Regions from separate parts of the Methylobacterium sp. 1973 genome, predicted to be linked through region 3. Evidence: predicted binding sites of a transcription regulator. Region 3 holds the regulator's gene; each other region holds the start of a gene.
What was found. Region 3 encodes PhoB, which activates phosphate uptake and scavenging genes when phosphate is short. Its sites were predicted from a motif close to TGTCATNNANCTGTCAT; they were not measured.

Region 1 (10,120 bases), on a different contig from region 3:
ATTCCCGGCCGCGTTGGCGGCGCTGCCCGCGCAGGCGGCGACGGTGTTGCCGCACTGGGCGGCGAGGTAGGCCTGCAGCTGGCTCTGGGCCGCCACGAACTGGGCGGGCAGGTTGATCGCCGTGCCAGTCACCGCGGCGTTGTTGATATAGGCCGGGTTGGTGAAGGCCTGGGCGAGGTCGTAGGTGGCGAGCGCCCGTCCGCCGATGATGTCCAGGGGGTAGTGCACGCCCAGGACGATGCGGCTGTTGGCGTAGTCGGCCGCCCGGGCCAGCATGCTTTGGTACTGCTGCGGCACCAGCATCGCGAGCAGGATGCCGTCGGTGAACGCGTAGGTGGTGTGCCCGCTCGGAAAGGACGGGTTCGTGGCGATGCCGTTGAGCGCGGTCGGGTCGAAGGTGTTGAACCGGGCCGGCGCCGCCTGGACGGGCCGCGAGGAACCGTAGACATCCTGGCCGGCTTGCGTGTTGGTCACGCCGTAGGCGAGGTCGTAGACGCTGTTGGTCGTGTTCGGCAGCCCGTTGGCGATGGGCAGGCTGTAGCCCGCCGGCGCCACGGCCGGCACCGCCACGTAGTTGGCCGGGGTCACGCTCGGATTGTTGGCCGCGCCGTTGGCATAGTAGTTCTTGGCGACGCCCAGGTTGTTGCCTGTGAAACCGTAGGCACCGGCCAGCAGATTGACCACGCTGCCCAGGGGTCCGCTCGCGCCCTGCTCGACCCCGCGCTGGTAGATCGGGCCGAGCTGGGCACCCAGGCCGCCGACGAGCTGCTGCGGAACGATGCCGTTGATCGGCGTCTGGGCCGGCAGGCCGCCCGCGAGATTTGCAGCCACGCCGTATGTCCCGAGCCCGGCCGAGGACAGGTCGTTGCGCGCCGAGCCCAGCAGGTTCTTGTCGCTGATCGCGAGCTGCTGCTGGGCGAGCCCCGCGGCGGTGTTGATCGCGATCGACTGCGCCAGGTTGAGCTGCAGCGTCTGCTGACCGGTCGCCGTCGTATTGAGCGTCAGGTACGGCGCCAGCAGATTGAGGACGTTGACGTCCGAAGCGGTCGTGTTGGCCGTCTGTGCCTGCGCGCCCGGTCCGAAGGCAGCGACCGCCAAGGCCACGATCGAGACGCCATATCGAAATGTCATGCCAACCCCCAAAGCGCGCGGCGATTCAGCCTGCGAGCCGGAGATTTAGCGAACTCTACGCGCTCGCCTTCGTCATAATCCAGTCACAAATCTAAAAACTTACATTTGTATCCTGCCAGCAACAGGATCAAAACTTTGCCGGCACAAATCACATCATGACTCATCTTCGTCTTGACCCTGCAGCGCGTGCCGTCATGACCTGAGCATCAGGGCGATGGCCGTCCGTCATCGCAACGGGCCCTGCACAGACCGCCCATCCTCGGCGGCCCGAACACTGGGACGGCCCGGACACTGGGGACGGGACGAAATCCCGCAAATCGCTTCGGCCGGATGCCGTTGCGCGAGGCTGGACGCGGGATCGACGTCACCCGACCGTCACGGGCACATTTTAATCCCGGCTCACCATCACGAATGATTCCGCGCGAGGGTTCATGTCCGATTCCGCCGTGGCGCCGTCGGGCGCGGTCGCAGGCCGGCAGGTAGGGGGCCCGCGCCTCGACCACGGACTGCATCTCGGCGGGGTGATCGCCTTCCTCCTCGTGCTGGTGGCGGGCCTCGGCTACGCGGTGGTGAGCCTGATCGCGGACATGAACGCCGTCGGCGAGGCGCCCCTCGCCTACGGCGCCTTCGCGCTGCTCGGCCTCGCCCTGCTGATCGCCCTCGCCTTCGAGTTCGTGAACGGCTTCCACGACACCGCCAATGCGGTCGCCACGGTGATCTACACCCACTCGATGCCGCCGCTCGTCGCGGTGATCTGGTCGGGCATCTTCAACTTCCTCGGCGTGATGCTCTCCTCGGGCGCCGTGGCCTACGCCATCGTGACGCTGCTGCCGGTGGAACTGATCCTCAATGTCGGCTCGCATGCGGGCTACGCGATGATCTTCGCGCTGCTGCTGGCGGCGATCCTCTGGAACCTCGGAACCTGGGCGTTCGGGCTGCCCAATTCCTCGTCCCACGCGCTGATCGGCTCGGTGCTCGGCGTCGGCCTCGCCAATCAGCTGATGAACGGCGGCGACGGCACCGCGGGCGTCGACTGGAGCCAGGCCCTCAACGTCTTCAAGGCGCTGCTGTTTTCGCCGATCTGCGGCTTCGTGCTGGCGGCGCTGCTGCTGCTCGCCCTGAAATTCGCGGTGCGCCGCAAGGATCTCTACGCGGCGCCGAAGGGCGAAGCGCCGCCGCCCCTGTGGATCCGCGGCCTGCTGATCCTCACCTGCACGCTGGTCTCGTTCTTCCACGGTGGCAACGACGGGCAGAAGGGCATGGGCCTGATCATGCTGATCCTGATCGGCGCCGCCCCCACCGCCTACGCGCTCAACCGCACCATGGCGGACGACACGACGCCCGCCTTCGTGCAGGCTTCGACGGCGGCGGGCGCGGTGTTCTCCGCCCGGGCGCCCGGCGCGGAGGTGCCGGACGCCGCCGCCGCGCGCCGGACCGTGACGGAAGCGCTGAAGACGAAGGACCTGAACGCGCCGCCCGTCTACGCCGCGCTGGCGGCGCTCGCGAACGACATTGCCGCCAGCGTGAAGAATTACGGCGCGATCCGCACGGTGCCGGCCGCCCAGACCCAGAACCTGCGCAGCGACATGTACCTCGCCGCCGACGCGGTGCGCGTGCTGCCGGGCTCCGGGGCCGATCTCTCGGAGGCCGACAAGGCGACCCTCAAGCGCTACGCGGGCCTGCTCAACGACGGCACGCGCTACATCCCGGGCTGGGTCAAGGTCTGCGTCGCCCTCGCCCTCGGCCTCGGCACCATGGTCGGCTGGAAACGCATCGTCGTCACGGTGGGCGAGAAGATCGGCAAGACCCACCTGACCTACGCGCAGGGTGCCTCGGCGGAGATCGTCGCGGCCGGCACGATCGGGCTGGCCGAACTCTACGGCCTGCCGGTCTCGACCACCCACATCCTGTCATCCGGTGTCGCCGGGACGATGGCGGCCAACGGCTCGGGCCTGCAGATGGCCACCGTGCGCAACATGGCACTCGCCTGGATCCTGACCCTGCCGGCGGCGATCACCCTCGCGGCCGTGCTGTTCTACCTCCTGCGCCACATGTTCTGATCCGGCGTCTGGCCGGCTGGCCGGAGACCGGGCGTCATCCCATGGGGAGCAGCCCGGTCTCCGGCTTCCGTCGGCCCCCTCAGGAACCCGCCATCGCCCGCACGAAGGCCAGGCAGGTCCGGCGCGCGGCCGGATTCTCGATCGCCACGAACGCCGAGACGAGGTCGGCCGCCTGGGCGATGGCCGTATCGGGCCGGTCGGCATCCGGGAAGAAGCTCGCCACCGGCACGTCGAGAATCCCGGCGATGCGGTACAGCGCATCCTTCGAGGCCGCCCCGGGGGGAGGCTTGTGGGTCCGGGCGGGACCCGGGGACGAGGCGGGCACCATCACTCACCCCGCCTTGTGGCCGAGCTGGATCGCCCGGGCGATCTCGGAACGCCGAGCCGCATAGCCCGGGGCGACCATCGGGTAATCGGCCGGCAGGCCGTACTTGGCCCTGTAGCGCTCGGGCGTGAGGCCGTGGGCGGTCAGGTGGCGCTTCAGGGTCTGGTAGGCGCGGCCGTCGATGAAGCTGATCAGGCCCGCTTCCTGGATCGAGGCGTCGACCTGCTCCTGGCTCAGGCCGCCTGCCCCCGAACCCGACGGGTCGCGGCGGAGGACTGCGATCGCCGAATGCACTTGGTCGATGAGAGCCGGCAGGGCCCCAACGTCGATCGCGTTGCGCGAGACGTAGGCGGCGACGATGGCGCCGACCTTCTCCAACATGAACGTTGAACGGGCTGCGCTGAGGTTATCCATAGGAGACATCACCATTGAAAGGCCCGGCACCATGCGCCTGATCCACGACTGCCGGTCGGGGTGAACCGGGACCGCAGGCGTTGATCAGGGTGCCGGATGGAAGGCCGGAGAATCGCTACCTCAAGTTGATATCGCGCCAATTCTTGAGGTTGCAGATAATATACAATATGAGCGGGCCGGGGTTTGTCCGTGCGCGCGAGGTTTTTTGATCCTTCGCGCAGGGCTACCGATCCTCGAATTGGTTACCGCGGCATTCACTGTTTTCGGCCGCGAAGATCGGCATCCGAACTCATTTTCGGCGTCGGCGGCCGCCTGTCGGGCTCCAGCCCGGGACGGTTCACCGGTGCCGTCTGCCGGGTCCGGGCACGGCCGTGCGGGATCTGCTCCGCCCGACGACGTCCCGCAGCCGACCGCTCTCTTCCCCCATCCCGGCGTCGCGGGGATCGATCCGTGCTGACTCTGTTCTCAACCGTCGGTCTTCCACCGCAGGACAGCGTCCGACGGTGGCGGGAGATCATCTCCGCCCCCCCTCATGACGGTCGAGCTTCGGACGCTCCGAGCAGAGCCCTTTGCGGCCAAGCGGGAACGCGCGGAGGTCGGTTCCCTCGTCGTGGTCGACCGTCAGCCGCTGGTGGTGATGACGGAGACGGACAGTCGCCGGATCCTGGATGTGCCGCGCGACCGTCTGGAGCGCGGTTCGGACCGGCCCGGCTCTACACGGCCCTGACCGTCGGCACCGATCGCGCATCCGAAAGCCTGGCAATGAGCGTCTTCAGCGAGCTGATCCGTATCCGCGACTGGCTCGGGGCAGCCGCAGCCGCGCGCATGACGGAGATCGGCATCGACTTGATCATCGCCGGTCTCTCGGAGCGGCTGGCCCGGGAGGTGCCCCAGCCCGTCAACGGCAGCGTCGTGGTCCAGCGCGCCGAGGCCCATCTGGAAGCCGCCGCCCGGCGGCTGGCCGATCCGGCCTGCGCGCACCTGTCGATCGGCCTGCTCGCCTGCGGCTGCGGCTTCGCCGGCCAAGCCCACTTCGCCCGCCGCTTCAGGGAGCGCCCACGGGCAGCGCCCCGCGCGTATCGGCAGGCGGCCCTGGTGGGCGTCCCGTAGCCCGTCGGCCCGGGACGCCCGATGCGGCCGGATCAGGCCGCCCTGTCGCTCCGGCGCAGGCTCGCCGGCATGGCGAAGAGCGCGAGCCCGGCGGCGACGAGGCAGAGCACCCCGATGCCGTACAGGGCCGGCGTCGTCGAGCCGGTCAGATCCTTCACCCAGCCGACCATCACCGGGCTGACGATGCCGCCGAACTGGCCCAGCGTGTTGATCAGCGCGATCCCGCCCGCCGCGCCGACGCCGGTGACGAGCTTGGCCGGCAGCGTCCAGAAGGTCGGGATCGAGGCGACGATGCCGGCGCCCAGCAGGGCCAGGGCGAACATCAGCGGCACGATGTGCTTGTCGAACAGGCCGGCGCCGAAGAAGCCGAGCGCCGCCGTGATGGCGAGGCCCGCGACGAATTTCGGCCGCTCGCCAGAGGCGTCGGAGAGACGCCCGATCACGACCATGCTGATCGCGCCGCAGACGTAGGGTATCGCCGTGAGGAAGCCCACCGAGGCCGCCTGGCCGCCGCTCGCGGTCTTGATCAGGTCCGGCCCCCAGAAGTTGAGGCCATACGAGCCGATCTGGAGCAGGAAGTAGATCAGCGCGATCATCAGGAAGCCCGGCTGCCGGATCGCCCCGAGGAGCGAATGGTCGCCGATCTCGCGGTTGTGGTGGGCGATGCGGCTGGACAGGAGCGCCTTCTCGGGCTCCGAGAGCCAGCGGGCGTCGGCGATCCGGTCGTCGAGGCGCGTCAGCACGAGCAGGCCGAGGACGAGGCAGGGCAGGCCGCCCGCCAAGAACAGCCATTGCCAGCCGGCGAGGCCGCCGACGCCGTTGAGACCACCGAGGATGAGGCCCGCCACCGGCGCGCCGAAGATGCCCGAGAAGGCCGAGGCCACGAACATGAAGCTGGTGATCCGCCCGCGATGCGAGGCCGGGAACCACAGGGTGAGGTAGTAGAGGATGCCCGGCGCGAAACCCGCCTCCATGGCGCCGATCACGAAGCGCAGGGCGTAGAAGTGCCACTCGCTGCGGATGAAGATCATCAGCGCGGTGGCGATGCCCCAGGAGATCATGATCCGGGCGATCCAGCGGCGCGCCCCGACCCGGTACAGCATCAGGTTCGAGGGCACCTCGAAGATCACGTAGCCGACGACGAACATGCTCGCGCCGAGCCCATAGGCGACGTTGCTGAAGCCGAGGTCGCTCTGGAGCTGGAACTTGGCGAAGCTGATGTTGATGCGGTCGAAGAACGCGAACATGTAGCAGATCATGATCAGCGGCATGAGCCGCCACGCGACCTTGCGGACGACGCTCGTCTCCGTCACCGCACCGGCCTCGACGGCGGCCGGCGAACCCGACAGGGCTGCGGTCATGGTTTCCTCCGTGTTGTTGTTTTCGGACACGTGGTGGGGGGCGCCGCCTTCGGACGGGCGGCTTGCCCCGGGTGAGCTCAGAGCCTGTTCGACTGGGCGCCTCCAACCCGCGCCCTCATCCTGAGGTGCGGCGAAGCCGTCTCGAAGGAGCCCTCCAGTCCGAAGCGCGATGCCTGGGGACCTCCTTCGAGGCCTCCGCTGTGCTCCGGCACCTCAGGATGAGGGCGCGACCAGGATCTCCCTCGCGTGGCGCGGGATCGCGGCCGCAGGGTCAACGCACTCTCAAGCGGCCTTGGCTGGCGCCGGGTGGAGATCGCAGGGGCGTCCGGCCTTGGCGACCTGGCCGGGCACGTCGTGGCCGACGAGGCGAGGCAGATCCCGCGACAGGCCGATCAGCGCCGGAAGGTCGAGGCCCGTCGGCACGCCCATCTCGTGGGCCATGCTGACGAGGTCCTCGGTGCAGATGTTGCCGGTGGCGCCGGGCGCGAACGGGCAGCCGCCGAGGCCCCCGAGCGCCGCGTCGAAGCGGCGGGCGCCCGCGTCGTAGGCGGCCAGCACGTTGGCGAGGCCGAGGCCGCGGGTGTTGTGGAAATGGAGCGTCAGGCGCCCGGGGCCGACCAGCGGCAGGACCCGCGCGACGAGGCGGCCCACCTGCCGGGGATTGGCCATGCCGGTGGTGTCGGCCAGCGTCACCCCGTCGATGCCGAGGGACAGGTAGCGCTCCACTTGCGCGACGACCTTGTCGACCGGCTGGTCGCCCTCGAACGGGCAGCCGAAGGCGGTCGCCACCGTGGCGTTGGTGCTGACCGGGGCGCCGCGCACCGAATCCATGATCCGGGCGAAGCCGGCGATCGAGTCGGCCGGGCTCATGCCCATGTTGGCGCGGTTGTGGGTCTCGCTCACGGAGGCGACGAGGTTGATCTCGTCGACCTTGGCGGCGAGCGCCCGCTCGGCGCCCTTCGGGTTCGGCACCAGGGCGACGTAAACGGTCCCGGGCCGGCGCCGAATCCCGGAAAAGACCTCGGCTGCGTCGGCGAGCGCCGGCACGGCCTTCGGCGAGACGAAGGAGGAGACCTCGATCCGGCTGAAGCCGGCCGCCGCCAGGGCGTCGATCAGGCGGATCTTCTCCGCCGTCGGCACGAAGACCGGCTCGATCTGGAAGCCGTCGCGGGTGGCGACCTCCTGGACGATCAGCGTGTCGCCGCTCATGCCACGGCTCCCTTCTCGCGCAGCGCGGCGATGCGCGCCGGGTCGAGACCGAGCTCGGCGAGCACGGAATCGGTGTGGGCGCCCAGCGCCGGCCCCTGCCATCGGACCTCGCCGGGCGTGTCGGAGAGCTTCGGCACGATGCCGGGCATCTTCACCGCGGTCCCGCCGGGCAGTTCCGCCTGCAGGATCATGTCGCGCGCCTGGTAGTGCGGATCGGCCACGATGTCGGCCACCGAGTAGATCCGGCCGGCCGGCACGTCGGCGGCGTCGAGGACGGCGAGCGCCTCCTCGACGGTCTTGGTCTTCGACCAGTCGGCGATGGTGCCGTCGAGCATCGCGGATTGCTGCGAGCGGCCCTCGTTGTTGCGGAGCGCCGGGTCGTCGGCGAGGTCGGGCCGGCCGATTGCCGTCATCAGGCGGCGGAAGATCGGGTCGCTGTTGCCGGCGATGACCACGTAGCCGCCGTCCCGCGTCGGATAGGTGTTCGACGGGGTGATGCCCGGCAGGGCGCCGCCGGTGCGGGTGCGGACCTCGCCCAGCAGGTCGTATTCGGGAACGAGGCTCTCCATCACGTTGAACACGCTCTCGACGAGCGAGACGTCGATGACCTGGCCCGCGCCCTGTCCGGTCTTGACCCGCAGCAGGGCCATCAGCGCGCCGATGACGCCGTGGAGCGAGGCCAGGGTGTCGCCGATGCTGACGCCGACCCGCGCCGGCGGAGCCTCCGGGCTACCGGTGGTGAAGCGGATGCCGCCCATCGACTCGCCGATGGCGCCGAAGCCGGGCCGGTCGCGGTAGGGCCCGGTCTGGCCGTAGCCCGAGATGCGGACCATCACGAGGTTGGGGTTGAGCGCCGAGAGCACGTCCCAGCCCAGCCCGAGCTTCTCCAGACCGCCGGGCCGAAAGTTCTCGACCACGACATCGGCGCTCTTGGCGAGCTGCTTGACGATGTCGAGACCGTCCGGAGACTTCAGATTGACCGCGATCGACTTCTTGTTGCGCGACTGCAGGTACCACCAGAGCGAGGTGCCCTCGTGCATCTTGCGCCACTTCCGGAGGGGATCGCCCTCACCCGGGGGTTCGACCTTGATGACCTCCGCGCCGAATTCGGCCATCAGCCGCGTGGCGAAGGGCGCGGCGATCAGCTGACCAAGCTCGAGAACGCGGATACCGCTGAGCGGACCGGACACGGCTTTCCTCCATCTTTGGTTGCCTGGAAAATACGGCCGTTCCCGCCGCGAAGTCCAAACGCCATGCATCATCGTGCGTTCGCGAGCGGAGAACGCAACCTCAGCGCCCGGCGGCCCGGAGATGGTCCAAGAGGAGCGCCGCCGCCGGGGATACCGGCCCGGGCCGGACCACGAGGCGCAGCGTGCGCGCCGCCCAGGGATCGGTGAGCGGCACCGCGGCGAGCCGCATCGGCGGTCCGAGCAGGGCGTAGACATGTTCCGGGACGGTCCCGAGGCCCAGGCCGACCTGCGCCATCCGGCAGATGGCGTCGAAGCTCGGGACGTGCATGCGCAGACGCAGGGGCCGGCCGAGGCGCCGGGCCTCGTCGCGCAGGGCGGCGTAGATCGAACTCTCCGCGTGCAGCCCGACATGGTCGTAGTCGAGGGTATCGGCCAGGGCGACGGCGCCGCGGCGGCTCAACGGATGCCCGGCGGGCATCACCAGGACGAGGCGGTCGCTCCGGTACGGGTAGGCGGTGAGGCTGCGGGTGTCGGTGTTGTCGGCACAGAGGCCGAGATCGGCGAGTCCCTCCTCGACGCCGGCCACGACGCCGCCGCTCGGGCGCTCCTCGAGGTCGACCCGGATCCCGGCCTGCTCCGCCAGGAAGGCCTGCAGGTCCTCGGGCAGGAATTCCACGATGGCCGAGAGGTTGGCGAGCACCCGCACGAAGCCGCGCACGCCCCGGGCGTGCTCGGCGAGTTCCAGGGCGATCTGCTCGGCGCTCGCCAGCATCCGGCGGGTGTGGTGCAGCAGGGTCTCGCCCGCCGGCGTGAGCCGCATGCCGCGCGGCTCGCGGGTGAGCAGGGTGCAGCCCAGCGCGTGCTCCAGCTCGGCGAGGCGCTTGCTCACCGCCGAGGGCGCGATCGCCGCCCGGCGGGCCGCGCCGTTCAGGGTCCCCTCCGCGCAGATGGCCGCGAACAGCCGGAGGGTCTTCAGGTCGAGGCGGCTGAGGGTTGCGGCCGCGGGCAGGTCGGCGGACATCCGGTGACGGCTCGGTCAGGCGTGCCGTCAGTCGCGGGATCCGACCGGCTGGCCGTAGGTGCCGAGACCGGCCTTGGCCCCCTCCCGGTTGACGAGGCCGAGCCGCAGCACCGCCTGTTCCAGGTAGTCGATCGCGTCGACGAGATGGGCGCGCGCCTCGGCGATGCTCTCCTCGCCCTCCTCGACCGGCGTCTCGGCAAGCTTCACCGCGGCGATCAGGACCCGGTCGCGTTCGTCCTCGATCCGCGGGTCGCGGGCGAGGTGACCGCGGACCCGGGCGTCGAACGCCTCGATGATCG
Region 2 (10,120 bases), on a different contig from region 3:
CATCCGGTAGCGGACCTCACCCGAATCGGGCGCCAGCTCGCCGGCGAGCAGCGACAGGAGCGTCGACTTGCCCGAGCCGGACTCGCCCACGATGGCCAGCACCTCGCCCTCCGTGATGTCGAGGTCGATGCCCGCGCAGGCGAGCCGGTTGCCGTAGGCCTTGGTCAGGCCGTGGGCGGAGAGGAGCGGCGCGCTCATCGGGCCGCCTCCGCGACACGGGTCTCGCAGATGTCGGTGTCGGAGCAGATGAACATCCGGCCTCCGGAATCGTCGGTGACCACCTCGTCGAGGTAGTGGCCGCGGGCGCCGCACAGGGCGCAGGGCTGCGTGAATTCCTGCACGCGGAACGGGTGATCCTCGAAATCGAGGCTGCGCACCCGCGTGTAGGGGGGCACCGCGTAGATCCGCCGCTCGCGGCCCGCGCCGAAGAGCTGGAGCGCCGGGCAGTCGTCCATCTTGGGATTGTCGAATTTCGGCGTCGGCGACGGGTCCATCACGTAGCGGCCGGCGACCTCCACCGGGTACGCGTAGGTGGTGGCGATGTGCCCGTGGCGGCTGATGTCCTCGTAGAGCTTGACGTGCATGGCGCCGTACTCGGCCAGCGCGTGGAGCTGGCGCGTCTCGGTCTCGCGGGGCTCGAGAAAGCGCAGGGGCTCGGGGATCGGCACCTGATAGACCAGAATCTGCCCCTCGGTGAGCGGCGTCTCGGGGATGCGGTGGCGGGTCTGGATCACCGTCGCCTCCGTCGTGCGGGTGGTGGTGGCCACCCCGGAGGTCTTGGCGAAGAAGCGGCGGATCGAGACCGCGTTGGTGGTGTCGTCGGCCCCCTGGTCGATGACCTTGAGCACGTCCGATTGCCCGAGGATCGCCGCCGTGACCTGCACGCCGCCGGTGCCCCAGCCGTAGGGCATCGGCATCTCGCGGGAGGCGAAGGGCACCTGGTAGCCCGGCACCGCGATGGCCTTGAGGATGGCGCGGCGGATCATCCGCTTCGTGCCCTCGTCGAGATAGGCGAAGTTGTAGCCGGAGCCGCGCGTGCTTCCTGCCGCGTCGAGGACGGACGCGACGAGCCCCCTGTCCCGTTCGGGAGAGGGAACCTGCGCGTCATCCGGCGCGCGGCCCGGAAGCTCCCGGGAAGCGGAGCCACCAAGGAAGGGGGACATCCCTGTCGCGCTCATTCGGCGGCCTCCTGCATCTCGACGGTCTCGGTCTTGCGCTCGAACTCGGCGCGCAGGCGTCGGACCAGCTCCAGCTCGGCCTGGAAGTCGACGTAGTGGGGGAGCTTCAGGTGCTCGACGAAGCCGGTCGCCTGGAGACTGTCGCAATGGGCCAGCACGAATTCCTGGTCCTGGGCGGGGCTCGCCACCGGCTCGCCGAGCTCCTCCGCGCGCAGCGCCCGGTCCACCAGGGCCATCGCCATGGCCTTGCGCTCGCTCTGCCCGAAGCTCAGCCCGTAGCCGCGGGTGAACTGGGGCGCGGCCGCGCCCGAGCCCTTGAACTGGTTGACCATCTGGCACTCGGTGAGCCGCACCCGGCCGAGCGGGACCGCGAAGCCCAGCTCCTCGGGCACGAACTCCACCGCCACCGCGCCGACCCGGATCTCGCCGACGAACGGGTGGGTGCGGCCGTAGCCGCGCTGCGTCGAGTAGGCGAGGCCGAGCACGAAGCCCTCGTCGCCCCGGGCGAGCGCCTGGAGGCGCAGAGCCCGGTCGGCGGGGTAATCCACGGGCTCGCGGGTGAGGTCGCCCACGGGGGCGCCGTCGTCCGGCGGCGAGGCCTCGATCAGCCCGTCCTGGGCCAGCAGGTCGGTGACCCGCGGGCAGGTTCCGGCATCGGCGCGCGGCTCGGCCTCGGCGGCGGGCTCGGAGGCGGTATCCGCCGCGAGCGCGAAGTCGACGAGCCGGTGGGTGTAGTCGAAGGTCGGCCCGAGCACCTGCCCGCCGGGCAGGTCCTTGAAGGTCGCGGAGACCCGGCGCTCGACCGCCATGGTGCCGGTGTCGACCGGCGCGGAGGCGCCGAAGCGGGGCAGCGTGGTCCGGTAGGCGCGGACCAGGAACACCGCCTCGACCACATCGCCGCGCGCCTGCTTGAGCGCCAGGGCCGCGAGGTCCGGATCGTAGAGCGAGCCCTCGGTCATCACCCGGTCGACGAGCAGCGCCATCTGCTCGCGGATCTGCGCCACGGAGAGTTCCGGAACGGCGGGGTCGCCCCGGCGGGCCTCGGCGAGGAGCCGATGGGCGTTGTCGATGGCGGCCTCGCCGCCCTTCACGGCCACGTACATGGGTCAGGCCTCCGTGACCGTCGTGGAGCGCGGCAGACCGGCCACGCGGCCGGGCGCGGTGAGGATCAGGTCGACGCCCAGCGGAAAGTCGGCGCGGTTCTCGGCGAGCTGCGCCGCGAAGCCGTCCGGCAGAGGTCCCGGCGCGACCCGGACCGTGCCCCGGACGCCCGGGCCGGAGAGGCTCAGCCCCTGCCCGTCCGTGATCGTGTCGAGGGCGAGTACCAGGGTGGTGGAGGTGTCGGGGTAGGCCGGCGTGCCGAGGGCGAACCGGCCCAGCGGCGGGCAGCGTCGAGACTCGCGAACCAGCGCGAAGGCGGCCCGGGCCGGATCGTCGGTGAGCGGCGCGCCGGTGTGAAAGCGCAGGTAAGCCGCGACGTCCGCGGCTTCGGCGAGGGCCGGATCCAGCCAGACCGGCGTGTCGGCGTCGGTGAGCGCCAGTGCGACGGCGGCCAGTTCCGGCGTGAGCGGCGCGGGCGGCGCGAGGAACGGGGCGAGCGGCCGGACGAGCCCGGGGCGGGCGAGGGCGTCCATCACGGCGCGGAAGGTGCCCTGCGCGTCGTGGACCGGATCGGCGAAGCCGGGGGCGAGCATGCTCAATCGTCTCCGCGGGCGAGGGTCAGGAAGTCGACCCGGGTGGCCGCCGTGCGCCGGGCCGCCTGCTGCCGGTCCGCCGCGAGCCGCCGGGCGGCGGGCGCCAGGGCGGCCTCGACCCGGGCGCGCCGGTCCGGGTCCTGCCAGAGGGCGTCGAGGATCGCGGCGAGCCGCGCCTTCGTGCGGTCGCGGCCGAGATGGTAGGCGAAGCCGGCCGGACCGTTCGCGAGGCGGATGGCGGCCCGGGTCACGCTGACCTCGCCGAGGTTGAACGGGCGCCCGTCGCCGCCGATCCGGCCTGAGGCCATCACGAGCCCCGTCTCCGGCGGCCGGAGATCCGCGGCGGCCGGGGTGTCGAGGACCGACAGGGCCGCCTCCAGGTCCGTGCGGCTCGCCTCGGCACAGAGCGCCATCACGGCCTGGCGCGCCCCGATCTCCCCCTCGGATGCCGGATGTCTCGGGCTCGTCGTCATCGCGAATCCCTCCGTCGCTCAGTTGTATAGGTGTATAGACAACTGGCGTGCGCCGCACAAATGAAGTTTGGATGACAGGATGGATGCGCAGGAGCAGGCACCCGGCCTCGTCCGGGGCGAGGGTCTGACGGCGTGGCGACAGATCGCCGACGCGCTGACGGCCGAGATCGCGGCGGGGCGCTATCCGCCGGGACAGCAGCTGCCCGCCGAGGCCGCCCTGGCGGCGCGCTTCGCCGTGAACCGGCACACCGTGCGACGTGCCCTCGCGGCGCTCGCCGAGGGCGGGCTCGTGCGCGCCAGCCAGGGCCGGGGCACCTTCGTGGAGGAGGCACCCCTCGCCTACCCGATCGGGCCGCGCACGCGGTTCTCCGAGATCGTCGCCGGGGCCGGACGCGAGGCCTGGGGCGACCTCGTCGCCTCGACCACGGTCCCGGCCGGGCCCGAGCAGGCGGCAGCCCTGGCCCTCGCCCCCGGCGCGCCGATCCTGGAGCTGCTGACGGTCCACCGGGCGGACGACGCCCCGCTCTCGACGGCGCTGACCTGGCTGCCGCTGCCGCGCTTCGCAGGCTTCGCCGAGGCCTATGCCGAGCGCGGCTCGATCACCCGGGCCTTCGCGGCCTGCGGCCTGCACGATTACACCCGGCTCTCGACGCGCATCCGCGCCCGGCCGGCCGATTCCGCGGAGGCGCAGCGCCTCGACATCGCCCCGGGGCGGGTCGTTCTGGTGGTGTCGAGCGTCAACATCGATCCCGCCGGCGTTCCGATCCAGGCGAACCGCACCCTGTTCGCCGCCGACCGGGTGGAGCTGGTGATCGGCGGGTGATCGGCGGTTTATCGGGCCGGCGACTCAGCGCGCCGCCGGCCCGATGATCGCCCGGCGCAGGCGGGTCGAGACCCAGTCGATCGCCGCCACGGTGACGAGAATCATCAGCACCAGGAAGGCGACCTGCTGCAGCTCCAGAACGCGGATCAGCTCGGTGAGGTACTGACCGATGCCCCCGGCGCCGACGATGCCGATGATCGTCGCCGACCGGGTGTTCGACTCGAAGAAGTACAGGACCTGGCTCGCCAGCACCGGCAGGACCCCGGGGATCAGCCCGAAGCGGATGCGGTGCAGGCGCGAGCCGCCCGAGGCGACGACGCCCTCGCCGGCACGCTTGTCGCAGGTCTCGATCGCCTCGGAGAACAGCTTTCCGAGCGCCCCGAAATCCGAGCACGCGATGGCGAGCGCCCCCGCGAAGGGGCCCAGGCCCACGACGTTGATCCAGATCAGCGCCCAGATCAGCACGTCCACCGAGCGCATCACGTCGAGGCCGCGGCGGACGGCGAACCGCGCGAAGGGGTTGGGCACGACGTTCCGGGCCGCCAGGAACGCCACCGGGAAGGCGAAGACCGCCGCCGTCAGCGTGCCCAGGAAGGCGATGCCCAGGGTCTCGCCCAGCGCGTGCAGGAAGGTCCAGAACTGGCCCTCCGGGGACGGCGGCAGCATCAGCACCGCGAAGGTACCGAGCCGCCCGAGCCCGTGGAGGATCCGCGCCATCGAGAAGTCGAGGCGCCAGTAGCCGAACGCCGCGAGCCCGATCAGGACGGCGAGCAGGGCGGCGAGCCGCGCCCGCCCCGGCCAGTCGGTGCGGAACTGCGCGGGGTAGCGCGCGCGCAGGCGGGCGAGGTCGGCCCGGGCCGCCGCCCGCAGGGCCTCGGGACGCGGGCTCATCGGGCCTGCTCCGCGCCGATCAGGCGGTGACGGACCCGCTCGGTGGCGAGGTCGATGCAGAACACGGTCAGGATGATCAGCACGAGGATCGCGCTCACGTCCGCGTAGTAGAAATTTCGGATCGCCACGAGGAATTCCTGGCCGATGCCGCCGGCGCCGACAAAGCCCATCACCCCGGCCCCGCGCACGTTGATCTCGAAGCGCAGCAGCGCGTAGGAGGCGAAGTTCGACAGCACCTGCGGCAGCACCGCGAAGCGTACCGTCTGGACCCAGGTGGCGCCCGAGGCCGACAGGCCCTCGACGGGCCGCATGTCGATGTTCTCGACCACCTCGGAGAACAGCTTGCCGAGCGCCCCCGTGGTGTGGATCGCGATGGCGAGCACGCCCACCATCGGGCCGAGCCCGAAGGCGATCACGAAGATCAGGGCGAACACCACCTCGGGGACGGTGCGGCACAATTCCAGGAGGCGCTTGGCGCCGACGCGCAGCAGGCGCGACCGCACGAGGTTGGCGGCGGCCACGAAGCTGAGGGCGAAGCCCGCGAGCCCCCCGAGCAGCGTCCCGAGATAGGCCATGAGCAGGGTCTCGCCCAGCAGGCCCAGCCATTTGGGCAGGCCCCAGTACCAGCTGCGGACGTCCTCGAGCGGATGCTCGAGGCTGATCGGCGGCAGGATCTGCTGGATGTAGGCGGTGAACTTGCCGATGTTCTCGGCGAAGACCAGCGGCCGCACCTCGGCGACCAAGCCGGCGACCAGGGCGAGCGCCGCCACAAGGGCGAAGCCCGCCAGCGTGCGGCGGCGCGCAGCGCCGGTCGCCGCCGCGTAGAGACCGGAGAGGGCGGCTTCCCGCTCCGGCGACAGGGGTGTCAGACCGCGCAAGGCGGGCGGGCCCGGATCAGGACTTCCGGCGCTGCTCGTCGTTGAACCGCAGCATGTCGATGATCGGCTGATAATCCTTGAGGGTCACCGGCGTCAGATCCTGATCCTTGCCGTCGGAGAGACGGTCGAAGGCGGCCTTGTCGGCCTTCGGCAGGGCCACGAAGGCGTCGCGGATCCTGGCCTTCAGGTCGTCCGGCAGGCTCGTCAGCATGGCGAAGGGCCCCTCCGGCAGGAAGTCGGACTTGAACACGACCCGGAAGTCCGATTGCTGCATCGGCGTGCCGTCGGGCTTCTTGAGCATGCCCTTGGCGGCCATGCGGGTGACCATCGTGTCGGTCTCGGAATTCCACAGGTTGGCGGCGGCGTCGGCCGTGCCCTGGGTGAGCGCCAGCACGGCGTTCTCGTGGCTGCCCGCGTAGAAGGTCTTGCCGAAGAACTTCTCCACGTCGTAGCCGGCCCGCTTCAGGAAGAAGCGCGGCGCCTGGTTGCCGGAGGTCGAGTTCGGATCGACCAGGGCGAGGTTCTTGCCCTTGAGATCCTCGACGGTCTTGTAGGGGCTGGAGGCCAGAACGTAGACCACCGAATAGTAGCCCGAGGCGCCGGTCTCGTGCTTTTGGTTGACGATCGGCTCGATCTTCACGCCGGTCATCACGGCCCGCGCGAAGGAGGCCGGTCCGTACCACGCGATCTGGATGTTGCCGGCCCGCTGGCCCTCGATGACGGCGGCGTAGTCGCTCGCCACCCGCAGCTTCACCGGCACGCCGAGCGTCTTGGTCAGGTAGGCGGTGAGCGGCGCCCAGCGGTCGGCGGTGCCCGAGGCGTTCTCGGCCGGGATCACGCCGAGCGTCAGCTCCGGATACTGGGCCTTCCAGTCCTGGGCGGCGGCCGGCAGGCCGAGGAGGGCGAGAGCCGCGGCGGCGCCGGCGAGAGTGCGTCGGGTGATCATCGTGTCGTCCTTCGTGACGGCGTAGGGCAGGAAGTTCGGCCGGCCGGAGGCCGGTCGGGCGTTTCCCGAATGGTTGTTGGGGCTTGGAGGGCCCGGATCAGGCGCCGAGGGCGGCCTCGCGGACCGGCCGCGCCGGCACGAGACCGGGCCGGCCGGGCATCGCGGCCCGCTGCTCCGCCTCGCGCTGCGCGGAATCGTCCAGCACCTCGCCGGCCTCCAGGCCGTAGAGCCGGCGCGCCACGTCCTCGGTGAGGTCGAACGGTCCGCCCTCGAACACGACCCGCCCGGCCGCGAGTCCCACGAGGCGGTCGCAATAGGCGCGCGCGAGGTCGAGGGAATGCAGGTTGCACAGCACCGTGATGCCGTAGCGCCGGTTCACCTCGGCCAGCGCGTCCATCACGAGCCGGGTGTTGCGCGGGTCGAGGGAGGCCACCGGCTCGTCGGCGAGCAGGATCTCGGGCTCCTGCACGAGGGCGCGGGCGATGGCCACGCGCTGCTGCTGGCCGCCCGACAGGCCGTCGGCGCGCTGGCCGGCGAACTCGCCCATGTCGAAGCTCTCCAGGGCGGCGAGCGCCATGGCCCGGTCTTCGGCGGACCATTGCCGCAGCAGGGAACGGTAGCTCGGCACGTGGCTGAGCCGGCCCATCAGCACGTTGGTCATCACGTCGAGGCGGCCGACGAGGTTGAACTGCTGGAAGATCATGGCGCAGCGGGTCCGCCATTCGCGCAGGTCGCGGCCCCGCAGGGTGGTGACCTCACGGCCGTCGTGGAGAATGCGCCCCGAACTCGGGTCCGCCAGCCGGTTGATGAGGCGCAGGAGCGTTGACTTGCCGGCGCCCGACCGGCCGATCACGCCGACGAAGCTGCCGGGCTCGATCCGGAGCGACACGCCGTCGACGGCGCGCCGGTCGCCGTACTGGCGCGTGAGATCCTCGATAACCAGCATGCCACCATCCGCCGGGGAATGGCCGCAGGTAAACGCCGATTTCACGACGATTGGATGACGAATACAGATCGGTTATGTTTGCCGGCACAATTATTACATTTTGATAGCCGGCTTAAACTTCATAGCGCTCGAGGAATGCTTCGATGGGCAGGCCGCGGAAATCCGGAAGCGCCCGGCGCAGCCGTTCGTGATCCCAGTCCCACCATGCCAGGCGCATCAGACGTTCTGCGACGGCCTCGGGGAAGCGGCGCCGGACCGGTTTGGCGGGATTGCCGACAACGATCGTGTAGGGTTCGACGTCGCGGGTGACGATGGCGCCCGCGCCGACCACGGCGCCGGTGCCGATGGTGCGGCCGGGCAGGACAACGACGCCGTGGCCGATCCAGACATCGTGGCCGATCGCCACCGGGCTCGCCCGGCGCCGGTCGAAGAAGGCGGGCTCGTCGGACTCCTCCGGCCAGTAGGCGCGTGCCCGGTAGGTGAAATGCGCCTGCGACGCGCGCTCCATCGGGTGGTTGCCGGGATTGATCCGCACGCTGGCGGCGATCGAGCAGAACTTGCCGATGGTCGTGTAGATCACCTCGCAATCCTGACCGATGTAGGAATAATCGTCGAGGATCGTCTCGGTGAGGCGGGTTCGCGCGCCGACCTCCGTGTAGTGGCCGAGGCGGCAATCCACGACCCGGGCGCTGGGATCGCGTGCGGGTTCGAGTCCGAGGGGACGGTCAACCACGAGGCTCTCCGAAGGGCAGGCGCGCCAGGAGCCGGAACGGGCCGGACCCGTCCTGGGTCAGGAGGCACACGGCGTCGATCACAAGGGGCTCCGGCCCCGCGGCGGCGTAGGCCTCGGACAGGCGCCGGTGCCAGGCTTCGCGCTCCGCCTCCGGCAGGGCGTCGGTCAGGGTCATGTGGAAGCGGAAGGCCTCGAACACGTACGGGTAGCCCCAGCGCGCCAGCAGCGCCCGCCCGCGCGGGTCGAGGCGCTCCGGGCGGCGCTTGACGCGCTCGGCCTCGGTGAGCGGCGCACGGAACGGGTCGAGGGCGGCGACGCACTCGGCGGCGAAGAGCCCCAGCTCCGGCGGGGGAGCTTCCGGCACGAGGGCGAGGAACGGCCCGAGGGCGGCGACCCGGAGCGGGCCCACCGCCACCGGCAGGTGCGCGGCCGCGAGGTCACGGGTGGCGGCGACGAGATCCGCCTCCGTGGTGCCCGCCGCGAGGCGCAGCGGCGCCTTGAGGGTGGCGTGGAACCCGTAGATCCGGGCCCCCGCCGTGACGGCGGCGAGGTCGCTCAAGCCCTCCGGGTGCGGGACCGACGCCCCCGAGACGGGGTCGGTGCCGAGGACGGACCGGCCGAAGACCTCCAGCCGGGAACCCGGGGCGGGCAGGCAGTAGAGAGCGTAGCGGCGCGACACCTTTCGGCCTCCGATCGTCGGCCGCCGTCAGGCCGTCGGCGCGTAGGGACGCGCCTCGGCGGCCCGCCGGGGGCGCACGTCCATGGCGTTGCCCCGCCACACGATGGCGCTCTGCATCCAGGCGCCGAGCCAGATCGCCGGGATCAGGGCGTCGCGCACCAGGAAGGCCGCCAGCAGGCGGGGCGAACGGTGCCAGCCCGCGCGGATCGCGAGCCGGTGTTCGGCGGCATAGCACAGGCCGGCGAGGCCGGCAGCGCCGACGAGGCCCGTGAAGCTGCCGGCCCAGAGGGCGATGAGAAGCGCCGGCAACAGGACACCGCTGCCGATCTCGGGAGCGAAGAACAGCGGGAAGGTCACGCGGCGCAGGCGCGCCCAGCGCAGCTGCCGCGCCCAGACCTCCTGGAAGCCGCGCGGCCCGAGCGGCTGCTCGAACGGGCTCGCCACGAGGTGGACCCGCTTGCCGGCGGCCCGGACGAGCTTGGTGGCGGCCGCGTCCTCGGCGATCTCGGCCGCGAGCGCCTGCAGACCGCCCTGCGCCTCAAGAAAGGGCTTGTGCCACAGCATGCTCTTGCCCTGCGCGAAGCCCAGCCCGAACGCCTCGGCGGCGTATTGCCAGCGAGCCTGCAGGGTGTTCAGGAAGGCGCATTCCACCTCGGCCATGAAGCTGCCCGGGCGCGCCCCGGCGGGGGTCGAGCAGACGAGGCCGGTATCGTCCCGCCACGCCGCCTGGAGCCGCTGGAGGTAGTCCGGCGGCATGGCCACGTTGGAATCGGCGAGCACCACCCAGTCGTGGGCGGCGGCCTGCCAGCCCCGCAGGCAATTGTTGAGCTTCGGGTTCTCGCAGAGGCGCTCGTCGCCGAGGATCAGGCGGGCGGGCAC
Region 3 (10,120 bases):
CAAGGCCGCCCTCTGGGACGAGGTGAAGGACAAGCTCAAGCAGCAGGGCACGGGCCTGTCGGGCGGCCAGCAGCAGCGCCTGTGCATCGCCCGCACGGTGGCGCAGCGCCCGGAGGTGATCCTGTTCGACGAGCCGACCTCGGCCCTCGACCCGATCTCCACCGGCCGCATCGAGGAGCTGATCGAGCAGTTGCGCGACGAGTTCACCATCGTGATCGTCACCCACAACATGCAGCAGGCGGCGCGCATCTCGCAGTTCACCGCCTTCATGTATCTGGGCCAGCTGATCGAGTTCGGTCCGACCAACCGGATGTTCATGAACCCGACGGAACGCCGCACCCAGGACTACATCACCGGCCGGTTCGGCTAGTCTGCCTGAACGCTCCGGTCTCGGGGAAGGCCGTCCGGTCGCCGCATCCGCGGAGGGCCGGCGGGTCCCCGAGGGCCTCCCCGGAGCGCCGCCCCCGGGACCCATCGAAGGATTCGCCATGCCCGGCCATATCGTCACCTCCTACGACACCGACCTGGAGAACCTGCGTCGCTCGATCTCGGAGATGGGCGGCGTGGCCGAGAAGATGACCGCGGAGGCGACGGACGCCCTCGTGCGCCGGGACGATACGCTCGCCCAGGCGGTGATCGTCGCCGACAAGCGCCTCGACGCCCTGCAGCGGGACATCGAGGAGCGCGCCGTGCTGTTGATCGCCCGGCGTCAGCCCCTGGCGATCGATCTGCGTGAGACGATCTCGGCGATCCGCGTCTCCGGCGACCTCGAGCGGATCGGCGACCTCGCCAAGAACGTCGCCAAACGGGTGGTGGCGATCTCCGATCAGGCGCCGGCCCAGAAGATCGTTCTCGGCGTGCGCCACATGAGCGACCTCGCGGAGGGCCAGCTCAAGGACGTTCTCGACGCCTATGCGAGCCGCGACGTCCAGGCAGCCCACGATGTCTGGGAGCGGGACGGCGAGATCGACGCCCTGTACAATTCGCTGTTCCGCGAGCTCCTGACCTACATGATGGAGGATCCGCGCAACATCTCGTTCTGCACGCATCTTCTGTTCTGCGCCAAGAACGTCGAGCGGATCGGCGACCACACCACCAACATCGCCGAGACGATCCACTATCTCGCCACGGGCGAGGCCCTGGCGGGCGATCGGCCGAAGAACGATGCGTCGAACTACGCGACCGTGGACGGGGTGCCGGCTCCGTAAGCGGGCCGCCCCCGGTCCAGGCGTCGGCCTGCGCGCGCTCCTGTGGGGCGCCGCCGGAGAATCGGAGCGTGCGGGTTGAGGCTGAGCGGCGCCTCCTGCACCCTCCGCCTGCCCGCCGGCTCCAAGGAGAGTCGGCGCGCCTGCAGGCCGTATGGCGCCGCTTCGTGAACGGATCTTCGAACGTGAGCATGCAAGTCCTGATCGTCGAGGACGAGGAGGCGCTGACCACGCTGCTGCGCTACAATCTGGAAGCCGAGGGCTTTCTGGTGGATTCCGCGGCTCGCGGCGACGACGCGGAGCTGCTCCTGGCGGAGCGGATCCCCGATCTCGTCCTGCTCGACTGGATGCTGCCCGGCCTGTCGGGCATCGAGCTGTGCCGGCGGATCCGGGCGCGCCGGGAGACCGAGCGGCTGCCCGTGATCATGCTCACCGCCCGGGGCGAGGAGGGCGACCGGATCCGCGGCCTCGGGACGGGCGCCGACGACTACATCGTCAAGCCGTTCTCCGTCCCGGAACTGCTCGCCCGGATCCGCGCGCTGCTCCGCCGGGCCAAGCCCGCCCATGTCTCGGACCGGCTGGCGGCGGGCGACCTCGAACTCGACCGCACCGGCCATCGCGTCCGCCGCGGCGGCGAGGAGCTGCATCTCGGCCCCACAGAGTTCCGTCTGCTGGAATTCCTGATGCTGGCGCCGGGCCGGGTCTTCTCCCGCGAGCAGCTCCTCGACGGGGTCTGGGGACACGACGTCTACATCGACGAGCGCACGGTCGACGTCCATGTCGGGCGGCTGCGCAAGGCACTGAACGGCCCGCGTCAAGCCGACCCGATCCGTACGGTCCGCGGCTCGGGCTACGCCTTCGACGAGACGTTCTCGCTCGACGCTTGAGACGGGCGCGAAGCGTTCCGGGACAAAGCGTTTCGGGCCGGAGGCCGGTCGGCCGCGCCGCCCGCCCGCGTGCAGCGAAGGGAGCCGGGGACGTTCGAGGCCGGCGGATGCTGCGAGGCCCGGCGGGCCCCCGGGCCTCGCGCAGATTCAGCGGGTCAGCGCCGCGCTCCGGCCGGACGCGACCGGCACGGCGTCGAGCGCCGTCAGAACCGTCCCCTCGGTGAGGATCTGCGGAAGCACCTGAGGCGCTCCGGTTCCGGTATAGAGGAGGTAGAGCGGCACGCCGCTGCGCCCGTGCTTCTCCAGCAGACGGGTGATCTCGGGATTCTGGTTGGTCCAGTCGCCCTTCATGTAGGTCACGCCGCGCTCGGCCATCGCGGCCCGCACGGCCTTGGTGTTGAGGGAGGTCGCCTCGTTCACCGCGCAGGTGATGCACCACGCGGCGGTCATGTCCACGAAGACGGGGCGGTGCGCGTCCACCAGGGCGTCGAGACGCGCTTGAGTGAAGGGCTCGACCCCGTCGGCGGCGGCCTGCGCCGACGGCGCGGCGCGGTCCCGCGGAAGGGTCACGGCGAGGGCCGCCACGGCGACCAGCGCGAGGGCCGCAGCGACCCGCGCGACCCGGCCCGCCCCGGGCGCGGCGGCGCGGCCGTGTTCCCAGGCCCAGGCGGCGAAGCCCACGAGGACGAGGCCGATCAGCGCCGCCAGCAGCCCACGCGGATCGACCTGCTGGGCCAGAACCCAGATCAGCCAGGCCACGGTGGCGTAGACCGGGAAGGCCAGGACCTGTTTGAGGGTCTCCATCCAGGCGCCCGGCCGCGGCAGCGCCCGCAGGGCCGGCGGCCAGAGGGTCAGCACCAGGAAGGGCAGGGCGAGGCCGAGGCCGAGGCTCGCGAAGACGGCGAGCGCGACACCGGCACTCTGCGTCAGCGCGAAGCCCACCGCCGAGCCCATGAACGGCGCCGTGCAGGGGGTCGCCACCAGGGTCGCCAGCACGCCCGTGAAGAACGAGCCGCTCAGGCCGGCACGCCGGGTCAGGCCGTCTCCGAGGCCGGCGAGCCGGCCGCCGACATGGACCACCCCGGACAGGCTCAGGCCCATCGCGAACAGCAGATAGGCGAGGGCTGCGACCATGGCGGGCGATTGCAGCTGGAAGCCCCAGCCGATCGCGGCCCCGCCACCCTTCAGGGCGATCAGCAGGGATGCGAGGCCGAGGAAGCTCGCCAGCACGCCGGCCGTGTAGGCGAGGCCGTGCAGCCGCAGCCGCGCCGGGCCCTCGCCGGCATGCCGCACGAGGCTCAGCACCTTGATGGACAGCACCGGGAAGACGCAGGGCATCAGGTTGAGGATCAGGCCGCCCAGAAAGGCGAAGGCCGCGGCGGTTGCGAGGGTCAGCGCGTCGAACTCGGCGACGGCCGGCGGGGCTCCGGCCGGATTCGGCGCGCTCGACGCGGCCGCGACGGCAGGAAGCACCGGCTCGTCACCATACGCGAAGGCGAGGCGGCGGGTGCCGTCCGTGCCGACCTCGTCGATCGTCAGGACGCCGGGCAGGGCGGCGGGCAAAGGATCGGTCGGGCTGCTGCGCGCGATGGTCAGATGCAGACCGGTCTCGTCGACGGTCATCACCTGCGCGGCGGCGTTGTCGATCGCCGTCTCGGCATAGGGGAAATAGGCGGCGTTCCGGATGGATTCCGGTTTCAGGCCGGTCGCGGCGAAATCGAGCTGCAGCGTGTCGCCCTGGCTCGACAGGCGCAGGGGCCAGAGCGCCGGCGCGGGCAGGGCAGCCCGGGCGCGCGCGAAAAGCGCGGCGTTGGCCGGGTCCGGCTCGGCCTTGCCCACCGGCAGGGTGAGGGCGAGATCGGCCGAACCGGGGACGCACTCGGTCTCGCAGACGAGATAGGTCAGCTTCGCCTGGATCTGAACGGGATTGGCCGGGTCGAGGCTCGGCGGCGGCGTCACGGGCACGAGGAGCGTGACCTCACCCTCGTAGCCGTAATTCATGAGGGTCGCGATCGGGATGCGCTCCGGCGCCGGCCACCGGATCGCGCTGGCGTTGAAGCCGGCCGGCAGGGTCCAGGTCACCTCCGGAGGCAGTCCGGAATCGCCCGGGTTGCGCCAGTAGACGTGCCAGCCGGGCTTGATCTGCATCCGCACCGCCAGCGTGAACGGCTGTGCGCCGGCGACCGCGGCGGGCTCGGCCACGAGGCTCGCCCGCACGAGGTCGGCCGGCGTGCGGAAGCCCTGCGGGACCCCTTGGGCTGCGGCGGCCGAGAGGCTCGCGGCGAAGGCCAGGATCAGAATGGCGAGGCGGCGGATCATGCTGTCCCTTCGCGCGCAGGGCGGGCGCGGTTTCACGCGCGGTGTATCCGGGCCAGCGCGGGCGTTTCGATGGCGGTGGGTCTTACCACGGGCCGCGCCCGGGATCCCACGCCGATCGCTCAGTCCGCGAGCGGCACGGTCGCACGCTCCAGCCAGTCGCGCGTCCCGGCATCGACCCGGGGCGCCAGGGTCTCGCGCACCCGGGCGTGATAGGCATCGATCCAGGCGCGCTCCTCCGGTTCGAGCAGGTCCGGCTGGATCAGCCGCCGATCATAGGGGGCGAGCGTCAGGGTCTCGAAGCCCAACATCGGGCGCTCGCCGCCCGCGATCGTGCGGGGCTCGACCAGCACGAGGTTCTCGATCCGGATTCCGTAGGCGCCGCGGGCGTAATAGCCCGGCTCGTTCGACAGGATCATGCCGGGCTCCAGCGCCACCGTGCCGGTCTTGGCGATCCGCTGCGGTCCCTCGTGCACCGACAGGAAGGCGCCGACGCCGTGGCCGGTGCCGTGATCGAAGTCGAGCCCCGCCTGCCAGAGCGGCGCCCGGGCGAAGGCGTCGATCTGAGCGCCGGTCGTGCCGACAGGAAACACCGCCCGGGCAATCGCGACGTGGCCCTTCAGAACCCGAGTGTAACGGTCGCGCATCTCGGCGCTCGGCGTGCCCACCGCGACCGTGCGGGTGATGTCGGTGGTGCCGTCCGGATACTGCGCACCGGAATCGATCAGGAACAACTCGCCGGTCCGGACCGTCCGGTCGGTGGCGCGGCTCACCCGGTAATGGACGATCGCGCCGTTCGGCCCGGATCCCGAGATCGTCGGGAACGAGACCTCGCGCAGATCGCCGCCCGCCGCGCGGAAATCCTCAAGGGCCTCGACGGCGGCGATCTCGGTGAGGCCTCCGGCCGCGGCCGCACCGTCGAGCCAGGCAAGAAACCGCACGACACTCGCCCCGTCGCGGACATGGGCGGCGCGCGCACCGGCGATCTCGGCGGCGTTCTTGACCGCCTTCATGCCGGTGATCGGATCCTTGCCGACATCGGCGGTGCCGCCGGCAGCCTCGATCTTCTCCTTCAGGGCGACGGCGCCGGTCGCCGCGTCGAGGCGGACACGCACGCCGGCGAGGGATCCCAGCCCGTCGTCCAGTTCCGCCCGGGGCAAGATCTCGGCGATCGGGGCCAGCACCGCGCGCAGTGCCGGATCGACCTCGGGCGAGACCAGGAACAGCCGCGCCAACCCCTCGCGCGGCAGGATGGCGTAGCCGAGGGCCAGGGGCGTGTGACCGACATCGGAGCCGCGCAGGTTGAAGGCCCAGGCGAGATTGTGCGGATCCGAGATGACCAGGGCATCGCAGCCGCCCTCGGCGAGGGCCGCCCGGATCCGGGCGATTTTGTCGGTGCAGGCCTCGCCGCACAGGGCATCCGGATGGAGCACCACCGGCCCGGCGGGGGGCCTCGGGCGGCCCGCCCAGACGGCGTCGACGAGGTTCGGCACGGCCCGCACCGCGCCGCCGGCTCGGGTGGCGGCCCGCTCCAGGCGTGCGAGACCGTCGGGTGTATGCAGCCAGGGATCGTAGCCCAGAACCTGATCCCTCTTGAGGTTGACGCCGATCCAGGCTTCCGGCGTCGACTCGACCAGCGGCACCACCGTGAGGATGCCGGTATCGACCTGTTCGGGCGCCTGCAGGGTGTAGCGGCCGTCGACGACCAGCGCCGCGGATTCCATCAGGATCACGGCCGTCCCCGCAGAGCCGGTGAAGCCGGTGAGCCAAGCCAGCCGTTCGGCATCGGCCGGAACGTATTCGGACTGGTGCTCGTCCGCCCGGGGCACGACGAAACCGTCGATCCCGTGCTCGCGGAGGGCGGCCCGCAAGGCCTCGATCCGCTCGGCGCCCTTCCGGTGGCTCGGGTCGTCGAAGCTCTGGAAGCGCTGACGCGGCTGGGGCGGACGGGGCTCAGTCATGAGGCGAGCCTAGCGCCCGCCGCTCCCACGCCGCAACACCCCGTCCTCAGAGGAGGCGCCCGGGTGCGGTGCCTAAAAGATCGCTAACAATCTTATCACGCCGCCGGATTTGGCCTATTCCTCAGACATGCCACGCCGCGTCTACTACCGGATCAGCGACAGACCCGATGGCCGCTTCGACGCCATCGTGACGATCGAACCCGACACGGTGGTTCGCCGGGACGGATTCGATTCGCTCGCCGAACTCGAGGAATGGGTGGACGGTCTGCGCGTGCTGATGGCGGCGCTCGGCGCTCCCGTGTCGCGGGCAGACGGGGCGGAAACAGCAGCCGAAACCGCCCCCACGTCGGATGGTTCGACGCCGTCGGGCCGGCTTCGCACTGCGCGCTGATCAGCGCTTCGCGACCGGCAGGTCCGGCATGCGCTCGATGGGCGCGCCGTCATAGCCTTCGAACCACGCAACGCGTGCGGGCGAATTCGCCGGATAGGGGCAGGCGTCCTTGGGACGGCCCTGAGCCCGGGCGCGGGCGCCCTCGGCGATGGGGTCCGCGGGCGGATCATGGAGCGACGTCTGGCTCATGGCCAATCAACGCGCCGGCGCGCCGCCGGTTCGGGGCGCCTCAGCGCCGCGGGCGGCGGGCGGCGCCGCCGCGCATCAGGACCAGGGCGACCCAGCCCTCGATCATGCCGCGGCGGACGAGGGAGAAGCCCTGGAGGCGGTAGGCCGAGAGGACGCCGGGCACGTCGCGCGCGATCAGGCCGGACAGGACCAGAACGCCCCCGGAGGCGACCACGCGCGTCAGCGTCGGCGCGAGGAGCCGCAGGGGCCGGGCCAGGATGTTGGCGAAGACGAGATCGAAATGGCGCGGCCGGTCGGCGAGGCGGTGGCGCACCCCCGGCCCCTCGTAGAGCTTGAGATAGGGCCCGAGCCCGTTGGCCCGGGCGTTCTCGCGGGCCGTGCGCACGGCCTCCGCGTCGAGGTCGCCGGCCACAACGGGTTGCCGCAGGGCCTTGGCGGCCGCGAAGGCGAGGATCCCGGTTCCCGTACCGACATCGAGGACATGGGCCGGGCGCCGGCGCTTCAGCTCCGAGACCAGCGCGCGCAGACAGCCCAGAGTGGTCCCATGGTGGCCGGTACCGAAGGCGAGGGCCGCCTCGATCTCGATGGGCAGATCGTTGCCCCGCACGGCGTCGCGGTCATGCGAGCCGTGGACGAGAAAGCGTCCCGCCCGGACCGGCTTCAGCCCCTCGAGCGACGCGCGCACCCAATCCTGCTGCGCGATGGTGCGAAACTCGGCCGCATCCGCCGCATCGCCGATGACGGGCCGGATCAGGTCCCGGACGTAATCCTCGTCGGGCGCGTCGGCGAAATAGGCTTCGAGGCGCCACGTGCGGCCGTCCTCGTCCTCGAAGGCGGCGACGGCCGTGTCCATGGGATCGAACATCTCACCCAGGAGGTCGGTCATCGCCCGGGCCGACCGTTCATCGGTCAGCAGGCGCAGGACGTGAGACGGGCGGTGGGGCGGCAGGCCTTCGAGCATGATGCCGGGCTGTAACGCCGGGGCGCGCCGCAGCCCAGGGGCTGGCGCGAAAAAATACGGTCCCCGCCGGCGCAGGGAGGCCCGGGAGACGCGGCCGACGCGCGGCCGACGCGCGGTCCCGCCCTTTGTTGCCGGACAGACACAAGGGTCAATACTTGTGATCTCAGCGATCTAAATCAGTGTCCAGGGGCATCGCGCGTGCTTAAACAATCTCGGCTTCCCCAAGGCCAGACCCTCGACTCAGGCGCGCCGCACTTCGTGGAGCGGCGCGCCGGTTTTGACAGACGATCGTGCTGCCATGACATCGCCTCTCCTTATCAGCGTCGCCTTCGCGGTTGTGACCACGGCCGCGGCCACGCTGTGGGCGCTGCTGGTTGCGGACGGCATGAGCGGCGCGCCGGAGAGTCAGCCGGTGGAAGGCCGCGACATCCGGACCTGGTGAGCCCCGCCTTTCGATTCGTGTGCGCGACTGCCCAGGAATGCGGCACGATGGTCGCGCGTTAATCACATGATCCACCGGGGCCGTGGAACCAGCCGCTTCGGGCGGCGTTTTTGCCGGCTTTTTACGTGAATCACGATTGAGCAGGGTGCGTACAGCGTGACCAAGTCCCGGCGTTCCGGCCCCCGTGGGCCCGTGGTCGTCACCGGCACGGCCGTGCAGTCCCGACCGCGTGAGCGGATCTTCGGGGGGCCCGCACCGGACGGGCCCCTCCCGGGCCACCTCTTGGTTCTGCTGAGCCGCCTGCACCGCGCCGAGGCCGAGCCCAAGGATCGCCGCGACGCCAATCTGGGGTGATCCGACGAGGGCGTCCTTCCCGGCGTGGCCGCCGGCCTTGGCCGGCGGCCACGGCGTCCCTATGATCCCCGTCGTTCCCCGCCGGATATAGCGGGTCGCGACCGGGGAGACCCCATCCATGCGCCTGACCCGACGGATCCTGGCCACGCTGGCCCTCGCAACGCTGGCGCTCGCCCCCGCGGATCGGGCGGCGCGGGCGGAGGAGCCCGTCGTGGTGTTCGCGGCCGCCAGCCTCAAGAACGCCCTCGACGACGCTTCGGCCGCCTGGACCAGGGCGACGGGCAAGACCGCGCGGGTCTCCTATGCGGGCTCGAACGCCCTCGCCAAGCAGATCGAGGCGGGGGCGCCTGCGGACCTGTTCATCTCGGCCGACCTCGCCTGGATGGACTACGTGGACCGGGCCGGGCTCCTGAAGACCGGATCGCGGATCGATTTCCTGCGCAATGCCCTGGTGCTGATCGCGCCGGGTCCGAAGAACGGCGCCGCGGACCCGCAGATCGCCCTGGCGCCGGACCTCGGCACCACGCTGACGCGGATTCTCGGCGGCGGCCGGCTGGCCATGGCGACGATCGACGCCGTCCCGGCCGGCAAGTACGGGAAGGCGGCCCTGGAGAAGCTCGGCGCCTGGGACGCCGTGAAGGGGCAGGTGGCGCAGGCGGAGAACGTGCGCGCCGCCCTGCTGCTCGTCGCGCGGGGCGAGGCGCCCCTCGGCATCGTCTATGCCACCGACGCCGCCGCGGACCCGAGCGTCCACGTGCTGGCGACCTTCCCGGCCGACAGCCACCCGCCGATCATCTATCCGGCGGCCGTGACAAAGGTTTCGCGCAACCCGGATGCCGGAGCCCTGCTCGGCTACCTGCGCGGCCCGGAGGCCCGGGGCTTCTTCGAGCGCCAGGGCTTCACGGTGGTTGCGCAGCCCGGCGCCAGCCAGTAGCGGCGCGCCGGCCCCGTGTTCGGTCTGACCCCGGAGGAGTGGACCGCCGTCGGCCTGAGCCTTCGGGTGGCGACGGTGGCGACGCTTGCGAGCCTCGTGCCCGGCCTCGCCGTGGCGTGGCTGCTGGCGCGGCGCCGCTTTCCCGGCCGCGCCCTGCTCGACGGGCTGGTCCACCTGCCGCTGATCCTCCCCCCGGTGGTCACCGGCTACCTGCTGCTGCTGGCCTTCGGCCGGCGCGGTCTGCTCGGCGCGCCCCTCGCCGAGATCGGCGTGGTGCTCTCCTTTCGCTGGACCGGAGCGGCGCTCGCCTGCGCGGTGATGGGGTTCCCGCTCATGGTGCGGGCGATGCGGCTGTCGATCGAGGCGGTCGACCGGCGGCTGGAGCAGGCGGCCGGGACGCTGGGGGCGAATCCCTTCGCGGTGTTCCTGACCATCACGCTGCCGCTCAGCCTGCCCGGCTGCCTCGCCGGGGCCGTGCTG

Region 1: a site for PhoB is predicted at 1,494-1,510, ahead of ABIC70_RS22545 (inorganic phosphate transporter). Genes of this name have one in related genera too.
Region 2: a site for PhoB is predicted at 7,873-7,889, ahead of phnC (phosphonate ABC transporter ATP-binding protein). Genes of this name have one in related genera too.

What each region holds. Positions count from the first base shown of each region.
Region 1 covers NZ_JBEPLA010000013.1:127,164-137,283, reverse strand. The annotation lists gene ABIC70_RS22550 (autotransporter family protein) at 1-1,131, opposite strand, end outside; gene ABIC70_RS22545 (inorganic phosphate transporter) at 1,563-3,191, shown strand; gene ABIC70_RS22540 (hypothetical protein) at 3,271-3,519, opposite strand; gene ABIC70_RS22535 (Ros/MucR family transcriptional regulator) at 3,523-3,897, opposite strand; gene ABIC70_RS22530 (helix-turn-helix domain-containing protein) at 4,693-5,040, shown strand; gene ABIC70_RS22525 (MFS transporter) at 5,073-6,401, opposite strand; gene ABIC70_RS22520 (hydroxymethylglutaryl-CoA lyase) at 6,684-7,610, opposite strand; gene ABIC70_RS22515 (CaiB/BaiF CoA transferase family protein) at 7,607-8,800, opposite strand; gene ABIC70_RS22510 (LysR substrate-binding domain-containing protein) at 8,901-9,821, opposite strand; gene ABIC70_RS22505 (hypothetical protein) at 9,849-10,120, opposite strand, start outside.
Region 2 covers NZ_JBEPLA010000013.1:139,739-149,858, reverse strand. The annotation lists gene phnK (phosphonate C-P lyase system protein PhnK) at 1-198, opposite strand, end outside; gene ABIC70_RS22610 (alpha-D-ribose 1-methylphosphonate 5-phosphate C-P-lyase PhnJ) at 195-1,163, opposite strand; gene ABIC70_RS22605 (carbon-phosphorus lyase complex subunit) at 1,175-2,281, opposite strand; gene phnH (phosphonate C-P lyase system protein PhnH) at 2,285-2,872, opposite strand; gene phnG (phosphonate C-P lyase system protein PhnG) at 2,875-3,345, opposite strand; gene phnF (phosphonate metabolism transcriptional regulator PhnF) at 3,425-4,168, shown strand; gene phnE (phosphonate ABC transporter, permease protein PhnE) at 4,193-5,059, opposite strand; gene phnE (phosphonate ABC transporter, permease protein PhnE) at 5,056-5,937, opposite strand; gene phnD (phosphonate ABC transporter substrate-binding protein) at 5,954-6,883, opposite strand; gene phnC (phosphonate ABC transporter ATP-binding protein) at 6,981-7,829, opposite strand; gene ABIC70_RS22565 (LbetaH domain-containing protein) at 7,942-8,562, opposite strand; gene ABIC70_RS22560 (DUF1045 domain-containing protein) at 8,555-9,241, opposite strand; gene ABIC70_RS22555 (glycosyltransferase) at 9,269-10,120, opposite strand, start outside.
Region 3 covers NZ_JBEPLA010000014.1:62,938-73,057, reverse strand. The annotation lists gene pstB (phosphate ABC transporter ATP-binding protein PstB) at 1-370, shown strand, start outside; gene phoU (phosphate signaling complex protein PhoU) at 489-1,208, shown strand; gene phoB (phosphate regulon transcriptional regulator PhoB) at 1,397-2,092, shown strand; gene ABIC70_RS22985 (protein-disulfide reductase DsbD family protein) at 2,240-4,411, opposite strand; gene ABIC70_RS22980 (aminopeptidase P family protein) at 4,531-6,369, opposite strand; gene ABIC70_RS22975 (hypothetical protein) at 6,497-6,760, shown strand; gene ABIC70_RS22970 (ribosome modulation factor) at 6,761-6,949, opposite strand; gene ABIC70_RS22965 (50S ribosomal protein L11 methyltransferase) at 6,990-7,910, opposite strand; gene ABIC70_RS22960 (hypothetical protein) at 8,209-8,352, shown strand; gene ABIC70_RS22955 (hypothetical protein) at 8,509-8,706, shown strand; gene modA (molybdate ABC transporter substrate-binding protein) at 8,825-9,640, shown strand; gene modB (molybdate ABC transporter permease subunit) at 9,656-10,120, shown strand, end outside.